Linked DNA regions of Cereibacter sphaeroides 2.4.1. The protein of the gene in region 1 interacts with the protein of each later gene in a pairwise test. Links are inferred from orthologs where the notes say so. Each region holds a gene or a part of one and is shown in the gene's direction. Other genes may lie near its edges. The genes, in order: rpe, eno and RSP_RS20295.

Region 1 (7,101 bases):
CCGGTGCTCGTAGGTGAAGGTGAGCTGGTTCCCGACGTAGCGCTGGTCGCGCCAGCACAGGATGTCGGCCAGCCGGTCCGGGGGCAGGTTCAGCGGCCGGTGCCGGTCGTCCGGCCGGGCAGGCACCCTGGCGAACTGCGCGTTGTGCCGCTCGATGAAGCCGGGCAGGAAGGCGTTCCCGGCCTCCATGTCGCTGATGCCTGCAAGCCGCATCTCCTTGACCAGCCGGTCCTGCAAGGTGCGGTTCGCCCGCTCGACCCGGCCCTTGGCCTGCGAGGAGTTGGCGCAGAGGATCTCGATGTTCAACTCGGCCAGCGCCCGGCCGAACTGCGTCATGCCATGGCCGGTCCGCGCGTCCTGCCTCGCCACGCGGAAGACCGAATGCTTGTCGGAGTAGAAAGCCGTGGGCCTGCCGTGCCGCGTCAGGTAGCACTCCAGCGCCGCGAAATAGGCGAAGGTGCTCTCGGAGGGCACGAAGCGCATCTCCATCAGCCGGCTCGTCGCGTCGTCGATGAAGAGCACGAGCAGCGTGCAGGCTGGTGCGCGATCCTCGAACCAATGATGATCGGACCCGTCTATCTGAACCAGTTCGCCCAGGTGCTCGCGCCGCAGCCGCGGCTGGTGAAACCTCCGGCGCTGAGGACGCGACAGCCAGAGCCCATCCTCGACCATCCACTTCCGCAGCGTCTCCCGCGACACATGCAGGCCGTCGCGCTCGGCCAGCTTCTCGGCCGCGAGCGTGGGGCCGAAATCGACGTAGGTCTCCCGCACGAGGGCCAGCGCAAGGTCCCGCAATCCCGGCGAGAGGCGGTGGTTCGACGGTCGCCCGCGCAACCCGTGCCGCGTTGCCGCCGCGCCGTCCTCGCGCAACCGTCGCAGCAGACGCTGCACCTGACGCGGGCCGATCGCCAGCAGAACCGAGGCTTCCGTCGTCGTCATCCTCCGATCGAGCACCTTCGACAGGATCTCGATGCGGTTCAGTTCGCGCTCGCTCATCAGCACCCATCCCATGCCGCCGATCCTCCATTGTCCCGACAGGAAGAGGCGACAGTTCTACTTTGCTTGGATGCGACAATTCTACTTTGCGCTTACATGCGCGAGTCGGATAATCTGTATTATGTATTCTAAACAGTGCCGGGACCGCATATCAACACTCCCGCACGGGCTGAGACTTAAGGCCGCCTTGAAGCGGCCCGCCGCCTCGGGGTAAGCCGGATCATCCCCAAGGAGCGTTGCCATGTCCTTCGATCGCCGTATCAAGATCGCCCCCTCGATCCTCTCCGCCGATTTCGCCAATTTCGGCGCCGAATGCCGCGCCATCGAGGCCCAGGGCTGCGACTGGGTGCATGTCGATGTAATGGACGGCCATTTCGTGCCGAACCTCACCTTCGGTCCGGCGATGTGCGCCGCAATCCGGCCGCACATCAAGGGCGTCATGGACGTGCATCTGATGATCGCGCCGGTCGATCCCTATATCGAGGCCTTCGCGGCTGCCGGCGCCGATGTCATCACCGCCCATCTCGAGGCCGGCCCGCACATCCATCGCACGCTGCAGGCGATCCGCGGCACCGGCCGCAAGGCGGGCCTCGCGCTCAATCCCGGCACCGGCCTCGATGCGGTAGGCCATCTGCTCGACCTCCTGGACCTCGTCTGCATCATGACGGTGAACCCGGGCTTCGGCGGGCAGAAGTTCATCGCGAGTCAGGTGGACAAGGTGCGCGACCTGCGCGCGATGATCGGCGACCGGCCGATCCATATCGAGATCGACGGCGGCGTGACGCCCGAGACCGCGCCGCTGGTGGCCGCGGCCGGTGCGGACGTGCTGGTGGCGGGCTCGGCCGTCTTCAAGGGAGGCTCGGTCGACAATCCCGAGCCCTACGGCGCCAATATCCGCGCAATCCGTGCGGCAGCCGAGGCGTCGCTCGGTCGGGCCTTTGCGGCAAAGTGAGATTTCAGGGTCTGCCGACCGCGGCAGACCCTCATGCTGTCCGGGAGGAAAGTCCCGCAACCTACCAATCTTACGCGACTTTCAGACAATAGCGCGTTCGAGGAAAGGCCGCCCCTCCAGAACCCGCTCGACCGAGAGATCGGACAGATCGAGGCTCTGCCAGCTGCCTGTCAGCAGATGCTCGGCGATGCCGCGGCCGACGGCCGGCGCCTGTTGCAGCCCGTGCCCGGAAAAACCGTTCATCAGATAGAGGTTCGGCAGCGCCGGATGCGGTCCGAGGATCGCATTCTGGTCGAGGCGGTTGTAGGCGTAATGCCCGACCCAGTGGCGCACCACCTTCACCGCATCGAAGCCAGGCGCGCGGGCGTAGAGCTGCTCCCAGATCACCTCCTCGAAGAGATGCAGATCGGGCTCGAAATCCTGCGGGTCGCAGGGACTGTCGGCCTCGGGCACGGTGGCGGTGATCCACTGGCCGCCGCGCTCGGGCCGCAGATAGAAGCCGCGGTCGACCAGAAGCGGCGCATCCGGGTGCCGGGCATTCGGCGCATCGATCACGAAGACCGTGCGCTTGCGCGGCTCGACCGGCAGATCGAGGCCCGCCATCCGCATGACTTCCGCCGCGCGGGTGCCGGACGCATTGATCGCGGCCCCACAGGCTATGGTTTCCCCCGAGGCGAGACGGACGCCACGCACCCTGCCCTGCGCCTGCTCGAGCCCCACGACGCCATCGCGCAGGAACTCCACCCCCTGCAGCCTCGCCGCGGCCCTGAAGCCGTTCAGCAGTCCCATATTGTCGAACCAGCCCTCGTCGCGCGGCCCGAATGAGCCTGCCACGAGATCCCCCGTCTCGAGCCAGGGGAAGCGCGCGGCGAGCGCTGCGGGCGTCAGCATCTCGGTCGCGGCGCCGAGGCTGCGCTGCATGGCGGCCACCTCGGCCAGCACCGAGGCGCCCTCGGCCGTCGAGGCGAGGAAGAGATAGCCGTTCTCGGTCAGGCCCAGCGACGGGATCCCCACCTCCTGGCCCAGGCTTTCGCGGAAGTCGCGGATGAAGCCGATTCCGAAGCGCGAGATCGCCACATTGACCGGCGTCGTGAACTGCATCCGGATCGAGGCCACGGATAGAGCGGTCGAGGCCCGGGCATAGGTCGGATCGCGCTCGACCACGATCACCCGCAGGCCCGGCTGCATCCGGGTCAGCCAATAGGCGGCCGAGGCGCCCATGACCGCTCCGCCGATCACCACCACATCCGCCGTGCGCCCGCTCATGCCCCTGCCCCCTGCCCTTTGCAGCGAAGCTAGATCAGCGCTCGGGCGCCCGCCAGAGGCCTCGCGCGGGAGCCCTGTTTCAGGGAGGGCAGCGCCTGAAAAAGCGGCACGCGCCCGGACGCGGAGGGAAGTCGGGTTCTGGGACCGGGACGCCTGAAGAAGCGCGGATCTCCCCGAAATGCGGGAGAGCCGAGGATCAGGGGCTGCGCCGCCTGAGGAGCCGTGCGTTTCCTGAAATGCGGTAGAGCCGCCTTTCAGGAACCGTGACGCCTGAAAGAGCGGTGACATCCCGGCGGCGCGGAAGACCCGCAGCCCAAGGGGTCATGGCAAAGAAAAACGGCGCGATCCCGGAGGATCGCGCCGCTCTGTCTGCGAGGAGAAAGGAATCAGCCCGCGAGGGTCTTGGCGACCTCGGCCGCGAAATCCTCTTTTTCCTTCTCGATGCCTTCGCCCACGGCCATGCGCACGAAGCCCACGATCTCGACGCCGGCCTGCTTGGCGGCTTCCGCCACGGTCAGGTCGGGATTGATGACGAACTTCTGGCCGAGCAGCGTGTTCTCTTCGAGGAACTTCTTCATCCGGCCCGGGATGATGTTGTTCTCGATCACCGCATCGGGCTTCGGCTTGGCCGAGGCCGCGTTCTCTTCCAGCGCCTTCTGGGTCTGCACGGTGCGCTCGCGCTCGACCACGGTCGGGTCGAGGTCGGCTTCCGAGAGGGCCATCGGGTTGGTGGCCGCGATATGCATGGCGACCTGCTTGGCGATGCCGTTGTCGGCACCTTTCACGGCGACGAGCACGCCGATCTTGCCCAGCCCGTCAGCAGCGGCGTTGTGGACGTAGGCCGCAACCGAATCGCCCGAGATCTTCGCCATCCGGCGCAGCGTCATGTTCTCGCCGATGACGGCGATCGTTTCCTGCAGCGTGGTCTCGACGGTCTTGCCGCCCATGTCGGCGGCCTTCAGCGCCTCGATGTCGTCCACGGTGAGCGCGGCCTTGGTGAAGCCCGTGACCATCGACTGGAAGTCGGCGTTCTTGGCCACGAAGTCGGTCTCGGAGTTCACCTCGACCGCCACGCCGGTGCCGCCGTCGACACAGACGCCGACGAGGCCCTCGGCCGCGGTGCGGCCGGCCTTCTTCGCCGCCTTCGCGAGGCCCTTCGTGCGCAGCCAGTCCACGGCGGCTTCCATGTCGCCGTCGGTCTCGGTCAGGGCCTTCTTCGCGTCCATCATGCCTGCGCCGGTCGACTCGCGCAGTTCCTTCACCATCTGGGCGGTGATTGCCATTTACGGCTCTCCTCAGTGAATTGCCAAAGACCGGGCGGGGAGTTACCCCCGTCCGGTAACGGGATTGCGACGGGCGGCCGATCAGGCCTCGAGCGTCTCTTCCTCGGGGGCCACGTCGAGCGCGCCGAGGTCGATGCCGGCAGCACCCATCTGGGCGCTCATGCCGTCGAGCGCCGCCCGCGACACGAGGTCACAGTAGAGCGCGATGGCACGGGCCGCGTCGTCGTTGCCCGGGATCACATAGTCCACGCCCTTGGGCGAGTTGTTGGTATCGACCACGGCCACGACCGGGATGCCCAGCTTCTGCGCTTCGGCGATGGCGAGGTCTTCCTTGCCCACGTCGATGATGAAGAGCAGGTCCGGGGTGCCGCCCATCTCGCGGATGCCGCCGAGCGAGGCCTGCAGCTTCTGCTGCTCGCGCTCCATGTTCAGCCGCTCTTTCTTGGTCAGGCCCTCGGCGCCGGTGGCCAGAACCTCGTCGAGCTGCTTCAGGCGCTGGATCGACTGCGAGACGGTCTTCCAGTTGGTGAGCGTGCCGCCCAGCCAGCGGTGGTTCATGTAGTGCTGCGCGCATTTCTCGGCGGCTTCGGCGATCGGCTTCTGGGCCTGACGCTTGGTGCCGACGAAGAGGATGCGGCCGCCCTTGGCCACGGTGTCGCGCACGACCTTGAGCGCCTGGTCCAGCATCGGGACCGTCTGCGTCAGGTCGACGATATGGATGCCGTTGCGGTCGCCGTAGATGAACTCCGCCATCTTCGGGTTCCAGCGAGCGGTCTGGTGGCCGTAGTGAACGCCAGCTTCAAGCAGCTGACGCATGGAAAACTCGGGGAGCGCCATGTCCATGTCCTTTCCGGTTTGCGCCTCGGCGAAGCCTTGTAGAGGGTGTGCCCCCAACCGGTGGACCTGCGGGGATGTCTCCCCCGAAAGCCCGGACTTCGCCTGTGAAGTGGGCGCGCTTTATCCTCCCCGTCCGGCGATTGCAAGAGCCGTGGCCCCGGAGGGCCGGAAAAGGCCGGCGTGCGGCAGCCTGACCCCCCTGCCGCCCCGGCACGGCGCTTGCCCAAGGGCGCGCGACGGGGCATCAAACCTGCATGAGCATTCCCGCGATCCTCTGCATCGGCGCGGTCCAGTGGGACCTGATCGGCCATACGGCCGATCCGATGCCGGCCGGGGCCGACCTGCCGGGCCGCGTCTCGCGGATGCCGGGGGGCGTGGCCTTCAACATCGCGCAGGCGCTGGCGCGCGAGGGGCTCACTGTGGCGCTTCTTGCCACGGTCGGCACGGATGCCGAGGGCGAGGGGCTGGTGCGGGCGGGCATGGCGCTCGGGCTCGACATGCGCTTCCTGCATCGCGGGGGCGCCACCGATCTCTATCTCGCGCTCGAGGCCGAAGGGGCGCTGGTGGGCGCCGTGGCCGATGCCCGCGCGCTCGAGGAGGCGGGCGAGGCGGTGCTGGAACCACTGCGCGACGGACGCCTCGCCACGGAGGCCCTGCCCTTCGCCGGCACATTGGTGATCGACGGCAACCTGCCCGAGCCTGTCCTGCGCGGGCTTGCCGCCTCCGGGCTCCTCGCCCGCGCGGATCTGCGCCTCGCGCCGGCGAGCCCTGCCAAGGCTCCGCGGCTGGCCCCGCTTCTGGCGCATCCGGGCGCGGTGCTGCAACTCAACCGCGCCGAGGCCGCCACGATCTGCGGCGCGGACTTTCCCACCTCGCTCGCCGCCGCCGAGGCGCTGCTCGCGCGGGGCGTGGCGCGCGTCCTCGTCACCGACGGCGCCCTGCCCGCCACCGACGGCTGCGCCCGGCGCGGCCTTCTGCAGGCCTGTCCGCCCGCCGTTCCCTGTCGCCGGGCGACCGGCGCGGGCGATGCCTTCCTCGCCGCCCATCTCGCGGCCGAACATCGCGGCGCCGGGCGGGAGGCCGCCCTGGCCGCCGCGCTCGCCGCCGCGGCAGCCCTTGTGTCAGGAGACGTCATCTCATGAATGCACCGCTCGCACTCGACCGGGAAATCGCCGAGGCCCTGCTCACCGGGCAACCCGTCGTGGCCCTCGAATCGACCATCATCACCCACGGGATGCCCTATCCGCAGAATGTGGACACCGCGCGCGAGGTCGAGGCCACCGTCCGTGCCGCGGGCGGCGTCCCCGCCACCATCGCCGTGATGGACGGCCAGATCCGCGTGGGTCTGGGCGAGGCCGAGCTCGAGCGGCTGGCGCGCGCCGAGGAGGTGCAGAAACTGTCGCGGGCGGATCTCGCCACCTGCCTCGCCACCGGCGCCATGGGCTCGACCACGGTCGCGGCCACCATGATCGCAGCCAACCTCGCCGGGATCTCGGTCTTCGCCACCGGCGGCATCGGCGGGGTGCACCGGGGCGCCGAGACCAGCTTCGACATCTCGGCCGACCTGAACGAACTGGCGCAGACGCCCGTCACCGTCGTCTCGGCGGGTGCCAAGGCCATCCTCGATCTGCCCAAGACCTTCGAAGTGCTCGAGACGCTGGGCGTGCCGGTGATCGCCGTGGGCCAGGACGAGATCCCCGCCTTCTGGTCGCGACGCTCGGGGCTGAAGGCGCCGATCCGGCTCGACACGGCCGAAGAGATCGCCGC
Region 2 (7,002 bases), 300 kb from region 1 along the record:
CGATCACCTTCTCGACGATCTTCTCGGCCAGCACGATGGCCTTTTCCTGAGGCGTGCCGGTGGCGAGGATCTCCTCGGCCTCCTCATCGTCCTCGACCAGCGCCGATGCGAGCGGTTGGCTCAGTTTCGATCCGTCGCGGTAGAGCGCGTTGGCCTTGATCCCCAGCGAGTGCGACAGCTCGTAGGCCGCCAGCGTCTCGGCGATGGTGGCCGAGTTCGGCATGTTGATCGTCTTCGAGATCGCGCCCGAGATGAAGCTCTGGGCCGCGGCCATCATGTGGATGTGGCTCTCGACCGAGAGGTAGCGCTTGCCCTTCTTGCCGCAGGGATTGGCGCAGTCGAACACCGGCAGATGCTCGGCCTTCAGATGCGGCGCGCCCTCGAGCGTCATGGTCCCGCACACATGGTCGTTGGCGGCCTCGATCTGCGCCCGCGTGAAGCCCAGATGGCGCAGCAGGTCGAAGGTCGGGTCGGCGAGCTTGTCGGCCGGGATGCCGAGCGCGCCCTTGCAGAAATCCTCGCCCAGCGTCCACTGGTTGAAGACGAAGCGGATGTCGAAGGCCGAGGGCAGCGCGGCCTCGATCTTCTCGATCTCGCGGGCGCCGAAGCCATGGCCCACCAGCGCCGAATGGCTGATCGTCGGGCAGTTGGCGAGCGTGCCGTGGCCCACCGCATAGGCCACGATCTGCGAGATCTGCGCCGAAGCGTAGCCCAGCGTCTCGAGCGCCGCGGGCACCGAGCGGTTGATGATCTTGAAGTAGCCGCCGCCCGCGAGCTTCTTGAACTTCACCAGCGCGAAGTCGGGCTCGATGCCGGTGGTGTCGCAGTCCATCACGAGACCGATGGTGCCCGTGGGCGCGATCACCGTCACCTGCGCGTTGCGGTAGCCATGCGCCTCGCCGAGCCGCAGCGCCTCGTCCCAGGAGGATTTGGCCAGCGCCACGAGACGCGGATCGGGGCAGTTCACCTGATCGAGCGCGACCGGGCTCACGTTGACGCCCTCGTAGCCGGTCGTGTGGCCGTGGGCGGCGGTCCGGTGGTTGCGGATGACGCGCAGCATGTGGCCCGCGTTGCGCTCGTAGCCCGAAAAGGCGCCGAGCTCGCCTGCCATCTCGGCCGAGGTGGCATAGGCCACGCCGGTCATGATCGCCGAGAGCGCGCCGCAGAGCGCCCGGCCCTCGCTGGAATCGTAGCCCAGCCCCATGTTCATCAGCAGCCCGCCGATGTTGGCGTAGCCCAGACCCAGCGTGCGGAAGTCGTAGGAAAGCTGCGCGATCTCCTTCGAGGGGAACTGCGCCATCATCACCGAGATCTCGAGCGTGACCGTCCAGAGCCGCGTGGCGTGGACATAGCCCTCGGCATCGAAGCGGCCGGCCTCGAAGAAGGTGAGCAGGTTCATCGAGGCCAAGTTGCAGGCCGTGTCATCGAGGAACATGTATTCCGAGCACGGGTTCGAGCCGCGGATCTGCCCGTCCTCGGGGCAGGTGTGCCAGGCGTTGACCGTGTCGTGGAACTGGATGCCTGGGTCGGCGCAGGCCCAGGCGGCATGGCCCACCTGATCCCAGAGCTCGCGCGCCTTGATGGTCTTGGCGACCTTGCCGTCGGTGCGCCGGACGAGCGCCCAGTCGGCGTCGTCCTTGACCGCCTGCAGGAAGGCATCGGTCACGCGGACCGAGTTGTTCGAATTCTGGCCCGAGACGGTCGTGTAGGCCTCGGAATCCCAATCGGTATCGTAGGTCGGGAATTCGATCGAGGAGAAGCCCTGCCGCGCATACTGCAGCACGCGGTTGATGTAGGTTTCGGGGATCATGGCCTTTTTGGCGGCGCGGATCGCGGTCTTGAGGCCTGCGTTTCCGGCCGGGTCGGTCGCTCCCTCGATCGAGCCGTCGAAGCTGCGGATGGCGGCGAAGATGTCGTTCAGCTTCGCTTCATGCTGCTTCGAACCGGCGACCAGAGAGGCGACCTTCTGTTCCTCGATGACTTTCCAGTTGATGAACTGCTCGATGTCGGGGTGATCCATGTCGCAGATCACCATCTTGGCCGCGCGGCGCGTGGTGCCGCCCGACTTGATCGCGCCCGCCGCACGGTCGCCGATCTTCAGGAACCCCATGAGGCCCGAGGACTTGCCGCCGCCCGAGAGCTTCTCGCCCTCGCCGCGCAGGCTCGAGAAGTTGGTGCCGGTGCCCGAGCCGTATTTGAACAGCCGGGCCTCGCGCACCCAGAGATCCATGATCCCGCCCTCGTTCACGAGGTCGTCCTGCACCGACTGAATGAAGCAGGCGTGCGGCTGGGGATGTTCGTAGGCGCTGTCCGACTTCTGGAGTTTGCCGGTCGCGTGATCGACATAGAAGTGGCCCTGCGACGGGCCATCGATGCCATAGGCCCAGTGAAGGCCGGTGTTGAACCATTGCGGCGAGTTCGGCGCGGCCATCTGCCGGGCCAGCATGTGGCGCATCTCGTCGTAATAGGCGCGCGCATCGGCCTCGGTCGAGAAATAGCCGCCCTTCCAGCCCCAGTAGGCCCAGGCGCCGGCCAGACGGTCGAACACCTGCCGGGCCGAGGTCTCGCCGACGAACCGCTCCTCTTCGGGCAGCTTCGCCAGCTCCGCCTCGTCGGGCACCGAGCGCCACAGGAAGTCCGGGACCCCCTTCTCCTTCACGCGCTTGAGGCGGGCAGGCACGCCCGCCTTGCGGAAGTATTTCTGGGCCAGCACGTCCGAAGCCACCTGGCTCCAGCCCTCGGGCACCTCGACGCTCTCGTTGCGGAAGACCACGGTGCCGTCGGGGTTCCGGATCTCGGACACCGTCGTGGTGAAGCCGACGCCGCCATAGGCGCCGCCCTCCGCCGTGGTGAACTTCCGCTCGATCTTCATCTCGCCTCTCCGTTGTGCCTCGGGGGCCGTGAGCCCCTGGTTGATCTCGTGCGCCGGTCGCGCAAAGCCGGACCGGCCCGCGCAGGCGAGCTGGATCGGCCCGTCGATCGGGCATGTGTCGGTGGTTCATCCGCGCCCGCCGCCACGAGGTGTGGCCGGCCGCGCTGCTCACTCAAATTGTCTCAAACCCTACAGGGTGGCAACGCGATTCTTCGGCCTACCCCCAAGATAATGTGCTTGACGGGGCATCTGGCTCCATGGGTGGTATCATCCGAAAGGCTGTGGGTATCTGTGTGGACAAGTGCGGGCGGTCTGGCGGACAAGCGCCCAAAGCCTCGCCGGGACGGGCGCTTGCACGGATGGTGCAAAATGGGGAAGAACGGCCCCGCGCCGAGTCGCGGCTCCGCAAGTCGCGGAAAAGGCGAATCTTTCAGGTGGCATCCGCACAACGCGCACGGGCCCTCAAGGCATCCTGGCGGCAGGGCGATTCCCCGGCCCGCGGCGCTTCGGAAAGGTCTGGCCCAGGCCGCGGTGATCGCTTAGACCTGCCCTGAAACCGGCCCGCGATACCGGAGATCCACATGCAGGATTCGATCATTTCCCGCTGCGAGGCCAAGGGCCTGCGCATGACCGAACAGCGCCGCACCATCGCGCGCGTGATCGGCGAATCCGCCGACCATCCCGATGTCGAGGAACTGCACGCCCGCGCCTCGGCCGTGGATCCGCGGATCTCGATCGCCACGGTCTACCGCACGGTCAAGCTCTTCGAGGAGGCGGGCATCCTTGAGCGGCTCGAGTTCGGCGACGGGCGCTCGCGCTACGAGGACGCCGAGCGCGACCACCACGACCATCTGATCGATGTGACCACGGGCGAGGTGATCGAGTTCGTCGATCCCGAGATCGAGGCTCTGCAGGAGAAGATCGCGGCCCGGCTGGGCTACCGGCTGGTGGGCCACCGGTTCGAACTGTTCGGCCGGCCCGTCCGGAAGGGCTGACGCCCGACATCAGGGCGGCCCTTCGCTCGCATCCGGGGACAGGCTCCCCAAGATTGGGACAGACATGGAAAACTTGCGCGGCATCGTGATGATGGTCGTGTCGATGGCCGGCTTCGCCATGGAGGACATGTTCGTGAAACTCGCCGCGGCGAACATGCCGACGGGGCAGATCCTCATGCTCCTCGGCCTCTTCGCCGCGCCCCTCTTCTGGGCGCTCGCCCGCCGCGAGGGCAAGGCCGTGCTCTCGCGCGAGGCGCTGGCGGGGCCGATCCTCTGGCGGAACGGCGGCGAGATGGTGGGCACGGCGGGCTTCGTGACCGCGCTCACGCTCGGGCAGCTTTCCTCGGTGTCTGCCATCCTGCAGGCCGCGCCCCTCGTCGTGACCTTCGGGGCCGCGCTCTTTCTCGGCGAGCGCGTGGGCTGGCGGCGCTGGAGCGCCATCGCCGTGGGCTTCGTGGGCGTGATCGTCGTGATCCGGCCGGGGCTCGACGGGTTCGACACGGCCTCGCTCTGGGCGGTGCTGGGGGTGGCGGGCCTCGCCATCCGCGACCTCGCGACGCGGCGGGTGGCGCCCTCGACCTCGACCATGCAGGTAGGCGCCTGGGCCTTTCTCACCGTGGCAGTTCTGGGGGCCATGATGCTGGCCGTGGGCGGCGGCGCCACCTGGCCCACACCGGGACAGGCGGCCCTTCTTCTGGGCGCGGTCAGCTTCAGCTTCGTGGGCTACTGGACGCTGATCCTCGCCACCCGGGTGGGCGATGTCTCGGCCATCGTGCCCTTCCGCTACTCGCGCCTCGTCTTTGCCATGCTGATCGGTTTCCTCGTCTTCCACGAGCGGCCCGACGGCTGGATGCTGGCCGGCGCCGCGCTCATCATCGGCTCGGGCCTCTACAGCTTCATGCGCGAGCAGCGGCTTCGCCGTCTTTCCATGCGGGCTGCCGCGGAGTAAGAAGCGCGCGAACCTCGGCAACCAGGGACGACCCATGAGCACGATCATCGACATCCACGCCCGCGAGATCCTCGACAGCCGCGGCAACCCCACCGTCGAGGTGGACGTCACGCTGGAAAGCGGCGCCTTCGGCCGCGCCGCCGTGCCCTCGGGCGCCTCGACCGGCGCGCACGAGGCCGTCGAGAAGCGCGACGGCGACAAGTCGCGCTACATGGGCAAGGGCGTGCTCGAGGCGGTTGCGGCTGTCAACGGCGAGATCGCCGAGATGCTGGTGGGCTTCGATGCGACCGAACAGGTCGGCATCGACCGCACCATGATCGAGATGGACGGCACGCCGAACAAGGGCCGCCTCGGCGCGAACGCGATCCTCGGCGTCTCGCTGGCGGTGGCCAAGGCCGCGGCCGAATTCACCAACCAGCCGCTCTTCCGCTATGTGGGCGGCTCGTCCGCGCGCGTCCTGCCGGTGCCGATGATGAACATCATCAACGGCGGCGAACATGCCGACAACCCGATCGACATCCAGGAATTCATGATCATGCCGGTGGCCGCGCAGAATGTGCGCGAGGCGATCCGCATGGGCTCGGAAGTGTTCCACACGCTGAAGAAGGAGCTCGCCGCGGGCGGCTTCAACACCGGCATCGGCGACGAGGGCGGCTTTGCGCCGAACATCTCCTCGACCCGCGAGGCGCTGGACTACATCCTGCGCTCGATCGAGAAGGCGGGCTACAAGCCGGGCGAAGACATCTACCTCGCACTCGACTGCGCCTCGACCGAATATTTCAAGGGCGGCAAATACGAGATGAAGGGCGAGGGCAAGTCGCTGACCTCGGCCGAGAACGTGGATTATCTCGCCGCCCTCTGCGCCGACTATCCGATCATCTCGATCGAGGACGGCTGCGCCGAGGACGACTGGGAGGGCTGGAAACTGCTGACCGACAAGCTCGGCGCCAAGGTGCAGCTGGTGGGCGACGACCTCTTCGTGACCAACCCCAAGCGTCTCGAACAGGGCATCAAGGCGGGCGTCGCGAACTCGATGCTGGTCAAGGTGAACCAGATCGGCTCGCTGACCGAGACGCTGATGGCCGTCGATATGGCCCACCGCGCGCGCTATACCAACGTCATGTCGCACCGCTCGGGCGAGACCGAGGATGCGACCATCGCCGATCTCGCCGTCGCCACCAACTGCGGCCAGATCAAGACCGGCTCGCTGTCGCGCTCGGACCGTCTGGCGAAATACAACCAGCTGATCCGCATCGAGGAAATGCTGGGCGAAGTGGCGGAATATGCCGGCCGCTCGATCCTGAAGGTCTGAGGCCCGGGCCCCGGACATGCGAAGGCCCGGACGCGCATGCGTCCGGGCCTTTTGCCTGCCGCGCGGGCGATCAGGAGAAGGTGTAGTCGCAGGGATCGTGCGGGCGGTGCGGACGGCCGCCGCCCCAGCCCCAGCCCCCGCCGAAGCCGCCATGGCCGCGGCCGTGGGTCATTTCCTCGAGTGTGCCGTGAACGCGCAGGACCGGCGCCTCGTAGGCGCAGTCGGCGGTGGTGATTGCCTTGTCCAAATCTCGTCTCCCCTGTGTCGGATGGGTCTCCGGCCGGATCGAATTTGGCCGAAGGGCCATATCTGACAACGGGTTGGGCCGCTTTGACGAGGGGGGTGGAGGAGAATACAACCTCCTCCCTCAAGGCCCCTCAACCGAAGCGCGCAATCCGGCGCAGAGCGGGCTTGCAGCCCGCGGCCCCTGCGCCAGACTGGCGCCGCAACGGCGCGTCGGAGAGAGAGCATGGATGCAGACCGGATCATCGCCCGCCTCGGGCTCGCCCGTCACCCGGAAGGCGGCTGGTATCGCGAGACCTGGCGGGCCCCGGCCGAGGGGCGCCCGCCCGGGACGGCGATCCTGTTCCTCCTGAAGGCCGGCGAGCGGTCGCACTGGCACCGGATCGATGCGACCGAGATCTGGCACTTCCATGCCGGCGCACCGCTCATCCTGTCGGTGGCCGCCGACGGCGCGGGACCGGCGCGCGAGATCCGGCTCGGGCCGGACGTGCTCGCGGGCGAGAGCCCGCAGGGGATCGTGCCGCCCCACCACTGGCAGGCCGCGCGCTCGACAGGCGACTGGAGCCTCGTCGGCTGCACCGTCAGCCCCGGCTTCCGCTTCGAGGGCTTCGAGCTGGCGCCGGAAGGGTTC
Region 3 (7,160 bases), on another replicon or contig:
GCGCCGAAGGATGCCAAGGGCGATCCGAAGGCGCTCGAAGGCGCGCCCGAGGGCTACATGATCTCCTCGGCCTCCGAGAATGTGCCGCTCGCGCTCGATTTCATGAAGTTCGTGACGAGTCAGGCCAATGCGAAGGTGCTGTCGGCCCCGCCCTACGGCCAGCCGAGCGCCGTGGTGGGCGGCGCGGATCCGGCGCAGATGAGCCCGGCCGTGGTGGGCGGCCTCGAGGATATCGCCGAGGCCTCCTACCTGATGCAGTGGCTGGATACGGTGAACCATCCGCGCGTCGCCGCGGCGTGGCTGTCGAACCTGCAGGCCTTCGCGGGCGGCAACCTCACGGCCGAGGAGGTCGTGGCCGAAGTCCGTGCGGCCGCCGCCGCGGCCAAGTGATGAGCTTGTCCGCGGACATCGGAAAGAGCGGGGTCGCCCTCAGCGGCCCCGCCCACGGGGCAGGGAGGGGGCCGCGGCTGCGCCCCCTCCTCTCCCGGCTGCTGGCGCTGCGCTGGATCGTCGTGGCGCTCGTCCTTGTGGGCTGGTTCGTCTATTACCCGATCGTCAACAACTTCTTCGTCAGCACCACGAACCAGGACATCTTCACCGGCGAGGTGACGCAGGTCGGGCTCGACAATTACCGCAGGCTCACGCAGGACCCGGTGGTGGGCCGCGCGCTCTGGAACAACGGCGCCTATGCGGTGCTCTCCATCCTCTTCCAGGTCTTCGCGGCCTTCTGCCTCGCCGCCATCGTCGAGGGCCTGTCCTCGGAACGCTGGCGCAACTTCTGGCGGGCGCTCTATTTCGTGCCCTCGGCCATCTCGACGACCGTCACCGGGCTCCTCTTCTATTTCATCTATCAGCCCGACATCGGCATCCTCGACGGGCTGCTGAAGGCCCTGAACCTGCAGGAATGGTCGCATGTCTGGCTCGGCGATCCGCGGACGGCGATCTATGCCATCATCGCCATGAGCCAGTGGCAGGGCTTCGGCTATTCGACGCTCCTCTTCACCATCGCGATCCAGAAGATCCCGCAGGAGCTTTACGACGCGGCGCGGATGGACGGGGCGGGCCCGCTCCGCCAGCTCTGGAGCATCACCTTCCCCCTCACGCGCGAGATGACCGGCATGATGATCATCGTGACCGTGACCGGCGCCTTTCAGGTCTTCAACGAGGTCATGGTCATGACCGGCGGCGGGCCGAACAATTCGAGCCAGGTGCTGGGCACATGGCTCTACGAGCAGGGCTTCAACCAGAACGACATGGGCTATGCCGCGGCCATCGGTTCGGTCGTCTTCGCGGTGACGATGCTCACGGGCATCCTGCAGCTCTGGTACACCCGGCGGCGGAGGGTCCTCGCATGAGCGGCGCGACCCACTCCGCCCGCGGCTTCTGGCCCGTGATGGGGCAGGCCTTCCTCTGGGCCTTCCTCCTCGCCGTGGGCGTCGTCGTGCTTTATCCGCTGCTCTGGATGGGGCTCGGCGGCTTCAAGTCGAACAGCCAGATCTTCGACCAGCCCTTCGCCCTGCCGCAGGACTGGTCGCTCGAGAACTACTTCTCGGCCTGGCGCGGGGTGCAGGGCTACATGGTCTCGAGCCTCCTCGTCACGCTGGTCTCGACGGTGGCGACCGTGCTGATCTCGGCGCGCGCGGCCTATGGGCTCACGCGGACGGCGATGCCGGCAAAGCCCCTCATCACCGCCTTCGTCCTCGGCGGCATGATGCTGAGCCCGACCGTCGCCCTCGTGCCGCTGGTGCGGATGCTCCAGTCGCTCGGGCTCTACGACACGCACTGGGCGCTCATCATCCTCTACACCGCCTTCCGCGTGCCCTTCACCACCTTCCTGATCCGCGCCTACATGCTCGACCTGCCGCGCGACCTCGACGAGGCCGCCATGATGGACGGCGCAAGCCCCGGCCAGATCTACCGCAGGATCATCCTGCCGCTCTGCCGGCCGATCGTCGTCTCCTGCGTCGTGCTCCATATCCTCTTTGCCTGGAACGAATATCTCTTCGCCATGATCTTCACCAACAGTCCCGGCGTGCAGACGCTGCCCGTGGGCCTCACCTCGCTGATGTCGAAGCAGGGCACCGACTTCGCGCAGGTCTTCGCCGCCATGACGCTCTCGGCGCTGCCCATCGTCATCATCTTCTTCCTGACCCAGCGATACTTCATCCGCGGCCTGACCGAAGGGATGGCGAAATGAGCGCCCGTCTCTCCGCCCGCCAGTCGATCGGCGCGAACTTCGCCTTCCAGCACTTCCCGCTGGCCGAGGTGGCGCGCCGGATGCGCGGCTTCGGCTTCACCGAGATCGAGCTCTGGGGCGTGGCGCCGCATCTCGACCTCTTCCACTCGACCGACCGCGACGTGGCGGAGGTGAAATGCGTGCTGTCGGGCGAGGGCCTGTCGGTGCGCTGCCTCACGCCCGAGCAGGTGGTCTATCCGATCAACATCGCCTCGGGCGACGATGCCTTCCGCGCGGCCAGCATCGACCGCTTCCGCCGCGCGGCCGACATCGCGGCCGAGCTGGGCGCGCGGCACCTGTTCCTGACCCCCGGCCGCGGCTACGAGAGCGAGCCCGCCGCGCGCGCCTGGGACCGCTCGGCCGAGGCGCTGCGCCTGATCGCGGGCCATGCGGCGGGCCTCGGGCTCCGCTGCCTGCTCGAGCCGCTCCAGCGGGTGGAGAGCAACATCGCCCACAGCGCCGCCGATACGGCGCGCCTGCTGGAGATGGTGGGCGCGGACACGGTGGATGTGGTGCTCGACACGGTCGCCATGGCCTGCGCGGGCGACAGCGTGGCCGATTACGCGCGCCTCTTCGGCGACAGGCTCGCCCATGTGCATCTCGTGGATGGCCGCCCGGCGGGCCATCTCGTCTGGGGCGAGGGCACGCTGCCGCTCGCCCGGATCCTCGCCGATCTCGCGGCGGCGGGCTATCGCGGCGCGCTCTCCTTCGAGCCCTTCGGCGACGGTTCCTATGCCCTCGATCCGGTGGCGGCCTGGACCCGCCATCTCACGGCGCTCGCGCCGCATCTCGATCCCGTGGAGGCCCGCCCATGAGCCGCAGCCCGACCCTGATCGCCGTGGGCGACAATTGTCTCGATGTCTATCTGTCGAAGGACCGCATGGCGGTGGGGGGCAATGCCCTCAACGTGGCGGTGCAATGGATGCGCGCGGGCCTGAAGACGCGCTACTTCGGCCTTGTCGGCCCCGACCCCGAGGGCGATGTGGTCCGCACCGCCCTCTGCCGCGCGGGGCTCGATCCCGACGATTGCGAGGTGCGCCCGGGCAGCACCGCCGTCACGCTTCTCCTCGAACGCGACGGCGACCGGCGCTTCCTGCTCGAGGATCTGGGCGTGGGGCTGGGCTATGTGCCCGAGGGCGCGCGTTACGCGGCGCTGCGGGCCGCCGACTGGGTGCATCTGGGCACCCACAGCGCACCCGAACTGGTGCGCGCCCTCGTCCGCGACGGCGCGCGCTTTTCGGTCGATGTCTCGACGCATCACGATCTCCTCGATCTCGAGGGCGTGCCGCTCGTCTTCGCCTCGGGGCCCGAGGATCCGTCCGAGCGGGTCGAGCCGCTGCTCGCCCGCTTCCGCGAGCGCGGCGCGCAGGCCACCGTCGTGACCTGCGGCAGCCGCGGTGCCTTCCTCGAGGCGGGCGGCACCGTCACGCCCGTTCGCGCGCGGCGGGTCGAGGTGGTGGACACCTGCGGCGCGGGCGACAGCTTCATCGCGCGCTTCATCGCGCTCTGGGCCATCGAGCGCCGCGCCGATGCCGAGGCCCTGCGCGGGGCGGCGGATGCGGCCACCAACACCTGCCTGCACGAGGGCGGCTTTCCGCAGCCGCTGCTGCCGATCCCCTCGTGGCTCCTGGACAAATATGCCGAGGTGATCGCGGCGGGAGAGGTCTGAGATGGCGTCCTACAGGCTGGCACTTCCCGCCGCGGCGCCCGAGGGCGACCGCTCCTTCTGGCTCCGCGATCTGGGCGCAGGCCCCGCGACGCCGCCCTTCGCGGGCGAGGCCGCCTGCGACGTGGCCATCGTCGGCGGCGGTTACACCGGCCTCTGGACGGCGCTGCGCCTGAAGGAGCAGGCGCCCGAGCTGCGCGTGACGATCCTCGAGGCCGATTTCTGCGGCTCGGGCGCCTCGGGGCGGAACGGCGGGCAGGTCCACAGCTGGTTCGCGGAGCTCGACCTGCTGACCCGCCTCGTCGGCGCCGAGGAGGCGCTGGCGCTCTGCCATGCCACCGCCGAGGCCATCGAGGAGCTGGCGGAGCTGCAGGCCTCGGGCACGATCGACATGGACCTGCGGCTCGACGGCTGGCTCTGGACGGCCAGCGCGCGGGCGCAGGAAGGCGCGTGGGAGCCCGCCGCCGATCTTTGCCGCAAGGCGGGCGAGGCCGACCGGCTGCGGCCCGTGGGCGCGGAGGAGATCCGCCGCCGCACCGGCTCGGGCGCCTCCTACATGGGCGTGGTCGAGCCGCGCGCGGGCACGGTGCAGCCCGCGAAGCTCGCCCTCGGGCTGCGGGCGCTGGCGCTGTCGCGGGGCGTCGCGATTCACGAGCGGAGCCCCGTGTCCGAGATCGTGTCGGGCAGGCCCTGCCGGCTGCAGACGCCGGGCGGCACGCTTCAGGCGGGCAAGGTGGTGATCGCCTCGAACGCCTGGGCCGCGGCGCTGCCCGAGCTCTCCCGCTACCTCTATGTGGTGGACAGCCAGATCGTCGCGACCGAGCCGGTGGCCGAGACGCTCGACCGGCTGGGCTGGACGGGCGGCGAGTCGATCTGCGACGCGCAGGCCCATGTGCTCTATTACCAGCGCACCAGGGGCGGGCGCGTGGTCTTCGGGCGCGGCAGCGGGAATGTGGCCTACGGCAACCGCTTCGGCGCGGCCTTCAACCGCCGGCCGGACGGCGGCGCCGACAATCTGCGCGAGCTCTCCCGCGTCTATCCCGAACTGCGGGGCGTGAAGATCGCGGCCGACTGGTCCGGCCCCATCGACTGTTCGGCCGCGCATCTGCCCGTCTTCGGCTCGCTCACGGGCGAGCCCGACATCCTGTTCGGCGTGGGCTTCAACGGCACCGGCATCGCCCAGACGCCGGTCGCGGGCCGGATCCTCGCAAGCCTCGTGCTCGGGCAGGACGACCGCTGGAGCCGGAGCGGCCTCGTGGGTCTTGCGCGCCGCCAGACGCTGCCGCCGGAGCCGGTGCGCACGCTGGGCGCGCGCCTCGTGCGCCGCGCCATCCGCATCCGCAACGACCTCGAGATCGAGAACCGGAGCCCGGGCCCGCTGGTGCGCTGGCTCTCGTCGCTCACGCCCGGCCGGTGACGGCCATGAACGGTGCCACCGCGCCCTCGGGCCGGACAGACAAGGGAAGGGCAGGCCGATGGCCGAACTGACGCTGCGCCAGGTGCGCAAGACCTATGGCTCGATGGAAGTCCTGCACGGGATCGACCTCGACATCCCCTCGGGCTCGTTCGTCGTCTTCGTGGGCCCCTCGGGATGCGGGAAATCCACGCTTCTGCGCGCCATCGCGGGGCTCGAGGACATCAGCTCGGGCGAATTCGCCATCGACGGCGAGCGGATGAACGAGGTGGCCCCCTCGCGCCGCGGCATCGCCATGGTGTTCCAGTCCTACGCGCTCTATCCGCACATGACGGTGTTCGAGAACATGGCCTTCGGGATGCGGATCGCGGGCCTGAAGAAGGACGAGATCGCCCGCCGCGTCACCCGCGCGGCCGAGGTGCTGCAGCTCGCCCCCTATCTCGACCGCTATCCCCGCGCGCTCTCGGGCGGGCAGCGCCAGCGGGTGGCCATCGGGCGGGCCATCGTGCGCGACCCCAAGGTGTTCCTGTTCGACGAGCCGCTCTCGAACCTCGATGCCGCGCTCCGGGTGGCGACGCGGATCGAGATCGCCAAGCTCAAGCAGGCGATGCCGGGGGCCACGATGATCTATGTGACCCACGATCAGGTCGAGGCCATGACGCTGGCCGACCGGATCGTGGTGCTGCGGGCGGGGCGGATCGAGCAGGTGGGCTCGCCGCTCGATCTCTACCGGCGGCCTGCCAACCTCTTCGTCGCGCGCTTCATCGGCTCGCCTGCGATGAACGTGATCCCGGGCACGGTGCGGATCGGGCCCGAGGGCGCGCGGCTCGACCTCGCCACCGGCGGCGGGCTGCGGGCGCCCTTCCCGCTCGACGCGGGCCTTGCGGGCCGGACGGTGCAGGTGGGCATCCGCCCCGAGGACCTGCGGCTGGCCGAGGGCGCGCCGCTCCTCGAAGGGCGGATCTCCTACATCGAGCAGCTGGGCGAGGTGCAGCTCACCTATATCGAGGCGCGCGGGCTGGCCGAGCCGCTGATCGCGAAGCTGCCGGGCGTTCTCGACCTGCAGGCCGGCGCCCCCATCGCGCTCACGGCCGATGTCCAGAGCCTGCACCTCTTCGGGGAGGACGAGCGCAGCCTGCGCCCCGAGGCCGCCCTGCCGGAGGTCACTTCCGCACGAAGCTGAAGGAGAAGGCCGAGCCCCGGTGATAGTCCATCGCATAGATCACGCGCGTGCCGCAGGCCGCGTAGCAGACCTCCTCGATGAGCAGCGCCGGGCCGAACTCCTCGAGCCCGTGCAGCCCGCTCACCTCGTCGGGCAGAAGGACGGCGCGCACGTTCGCGGTCGAGGCCACGGGCCGCCGCCCCACCCGGTCGAGGAGCGCCACGAGCGAGCCGCTCCAGTCCGGCGTGCCCTCGAGCCCGTCGCCCAAGAGCGCGCGGGGCAGCCAGTCCACGGAATAGACCAGCGGCTGGCCGCCCGAGCTGCGCAGCCGCTCGACGCGGACGAGGGGCGTGCCCTCGGCCACGGCCAGCCGCTCGGCCGTGACGGCATCGGCGGGCACGGCCGAGAAGCCCAGAAGCCGCGTCTCGGCCGTGTAGCCGTGGCTGCTCACCATCTGCGAGACGCTCTCGAACTTGGTGATCGGCCGCGCGATGCTGAGGAGCGCGCCCGCGGCGAGGAACCGGCCCTTGCCCTGATGGCTGTCGATCACCGCCTCCTGCTCCAGCAGCTTCAGCGCCTCGCGCAGCGTGGGGCGCGAGATCTGGAAGCGCTCGACCATCTCCTTCTCGGTCGGCAGCCGGTCTCCGAAGCCGAGGCCCAGCTCCTCGATCATCTCGAGGAT

The links.
Region 2: the proteins of rpe (region 1) and eno interact in binary tests that used the Escherichia coli proteins (3 or more experiments, as listed by UniProt). The link is inferred for Cereibacter sphaeroides 2.4.1 from one-to-one orthologs.
Region 3: the proteins of rpe (region 1) and RSP_RS20295 interact in binary tests that used the Escherichia coli proteins (3 or more experiments, as listed by UniProt). The link is inferred for Cereibacter sphaeroides 2.4.1 from one-to-one orthologs.

The regions. Positions count from the first base shown.
Region 1 is NC_007493.2:1,435,711-1,442,811, forward strand. What follows is about bases 152-3,092. They hold rpe (ribulose-phosphate 3-epimerase), read left to right. Parts: upstream 152-1,237; coding sequence 1,238-1,948; downstream 1,949-3,092. Other genes in these bases: RSP_RS07020 (ISNCY family transposase), read right to left, coding at 152-1,011; RSP_RS07030 (NAD(P)/FAD-dependent oxidoreductase), read right to left, coding at 2,030-3,092. Also shown: more of RSP_RS07020, read right to left, coding at 1-151; more of RSP_RS07030, read right to left, coding at 3,093-3,214; tsf (translation elongation factor Ts), read right to left, coding at 3,601-4,497; rpsB (30S ribosomal protein S2), read right to left, coding at 4,579-5,340; RSP_RS07045 (PfkB family carbohydrate kinase), read left to right, coding at 5,589-6,476; RSP_RS07050 (pseudouridine-5'-phosphate glycosidase), read left to right, coding at 6,473-7,101. UniProt on the Escherichia coli protein: Catalyzes the reversible epimerization of D-ribulose 5-phosphate to D-xylulose 5-phosphate.
Region 2 is NC_007493.2:1,132,368-1,139,369, reverse strand. The notes cover bases 4,148-6,989. They hold eno (phosphopyruvate hydratase), read left to right. Parts: upstream 4,148-4,850; coding sequence 4,851-6,128; downstream 6,129-6,989. Other genes in these bases: RSP_RS05540 (cupin domain-containing protein), read left to right, coding at 6,598-6,989; RSP_RS05545 (lasso RiPP family leader peptide-containing protein), read right to left, coding at 6,199-6,375; RSP_RS05555 (DMT family transporter), read left to right, coding at 4,148-4,816. Outside these bases: RSP_RS05565 (vitamin B12-dependent ribonucleotide reductase), read right to left, coding at 1-2,872; RSP_RS05560 (Fur family transcriptional regulator), read left to right, coding at 3,454-3,867; more of RSP_RS05555, read left to right, coding at 3,932-4,147; more of RSP_RS05540, read left to right, coding at 6,990-7,002. UniProt on the Escherichia coli protein: Catalyzes the reversible conversion of 2-phosphoglycerate (2-PG) into phosphoenolpyruvate (PEP). It is essential for the degradation of carbohydrates via glycolysis.
Region 3 is NC_007488.2:103,564-110,723, reverse strand. What follows is about bases 1,977-4,976. They hold RSP_RS20295 (fructoselysine 6-kinase), read left to right. Parts: upstream 1,977-3,047; coding sequence 3,048-3,905; downstream 3,906-4,976. Other genes in these bases: RSP_RS20290 (NAD(P)/FAD-dependent oxidoreductase), read left to right, coding at 3,907-4,976; RSP_RS20300 (sugar phosphate isomerase/epimerase family protein), read left to right, coding at 2,194-3,051; RSP_RS20305 (carbohydrate ABC transporter permease), read left to right, coding at 1,977-2,197. Also shown: RSP_RS20315 (ABC transporter substrate-binding protein), read left to right, coding at 1-390; RSP_RS20310 (carbohydrate ABC transporter permease), read left to right, coding at 390-1,355; more of RSP_RS20305, read left to right, coding at 1,352-1,976; more of RSP_RS20290, read left to right, coding at 4,977-5,319; RSP_RS20285 (ABC transporter ATP-binding protein), read left to right, coding at 5,378-6,499; RSP_RS20280 (GntR family transcriptional regulator), read right to left, coding at 6,480-7,160. UniProt on the Escherichia coli protein: Catalyzes the ATP-dependent phosphorylation of fructoselysine to fructoselysine 6-phosphate. Functions in a fructoselysine degradation pathway that allows E.coli to grow on fructoselysine or psicoselysine.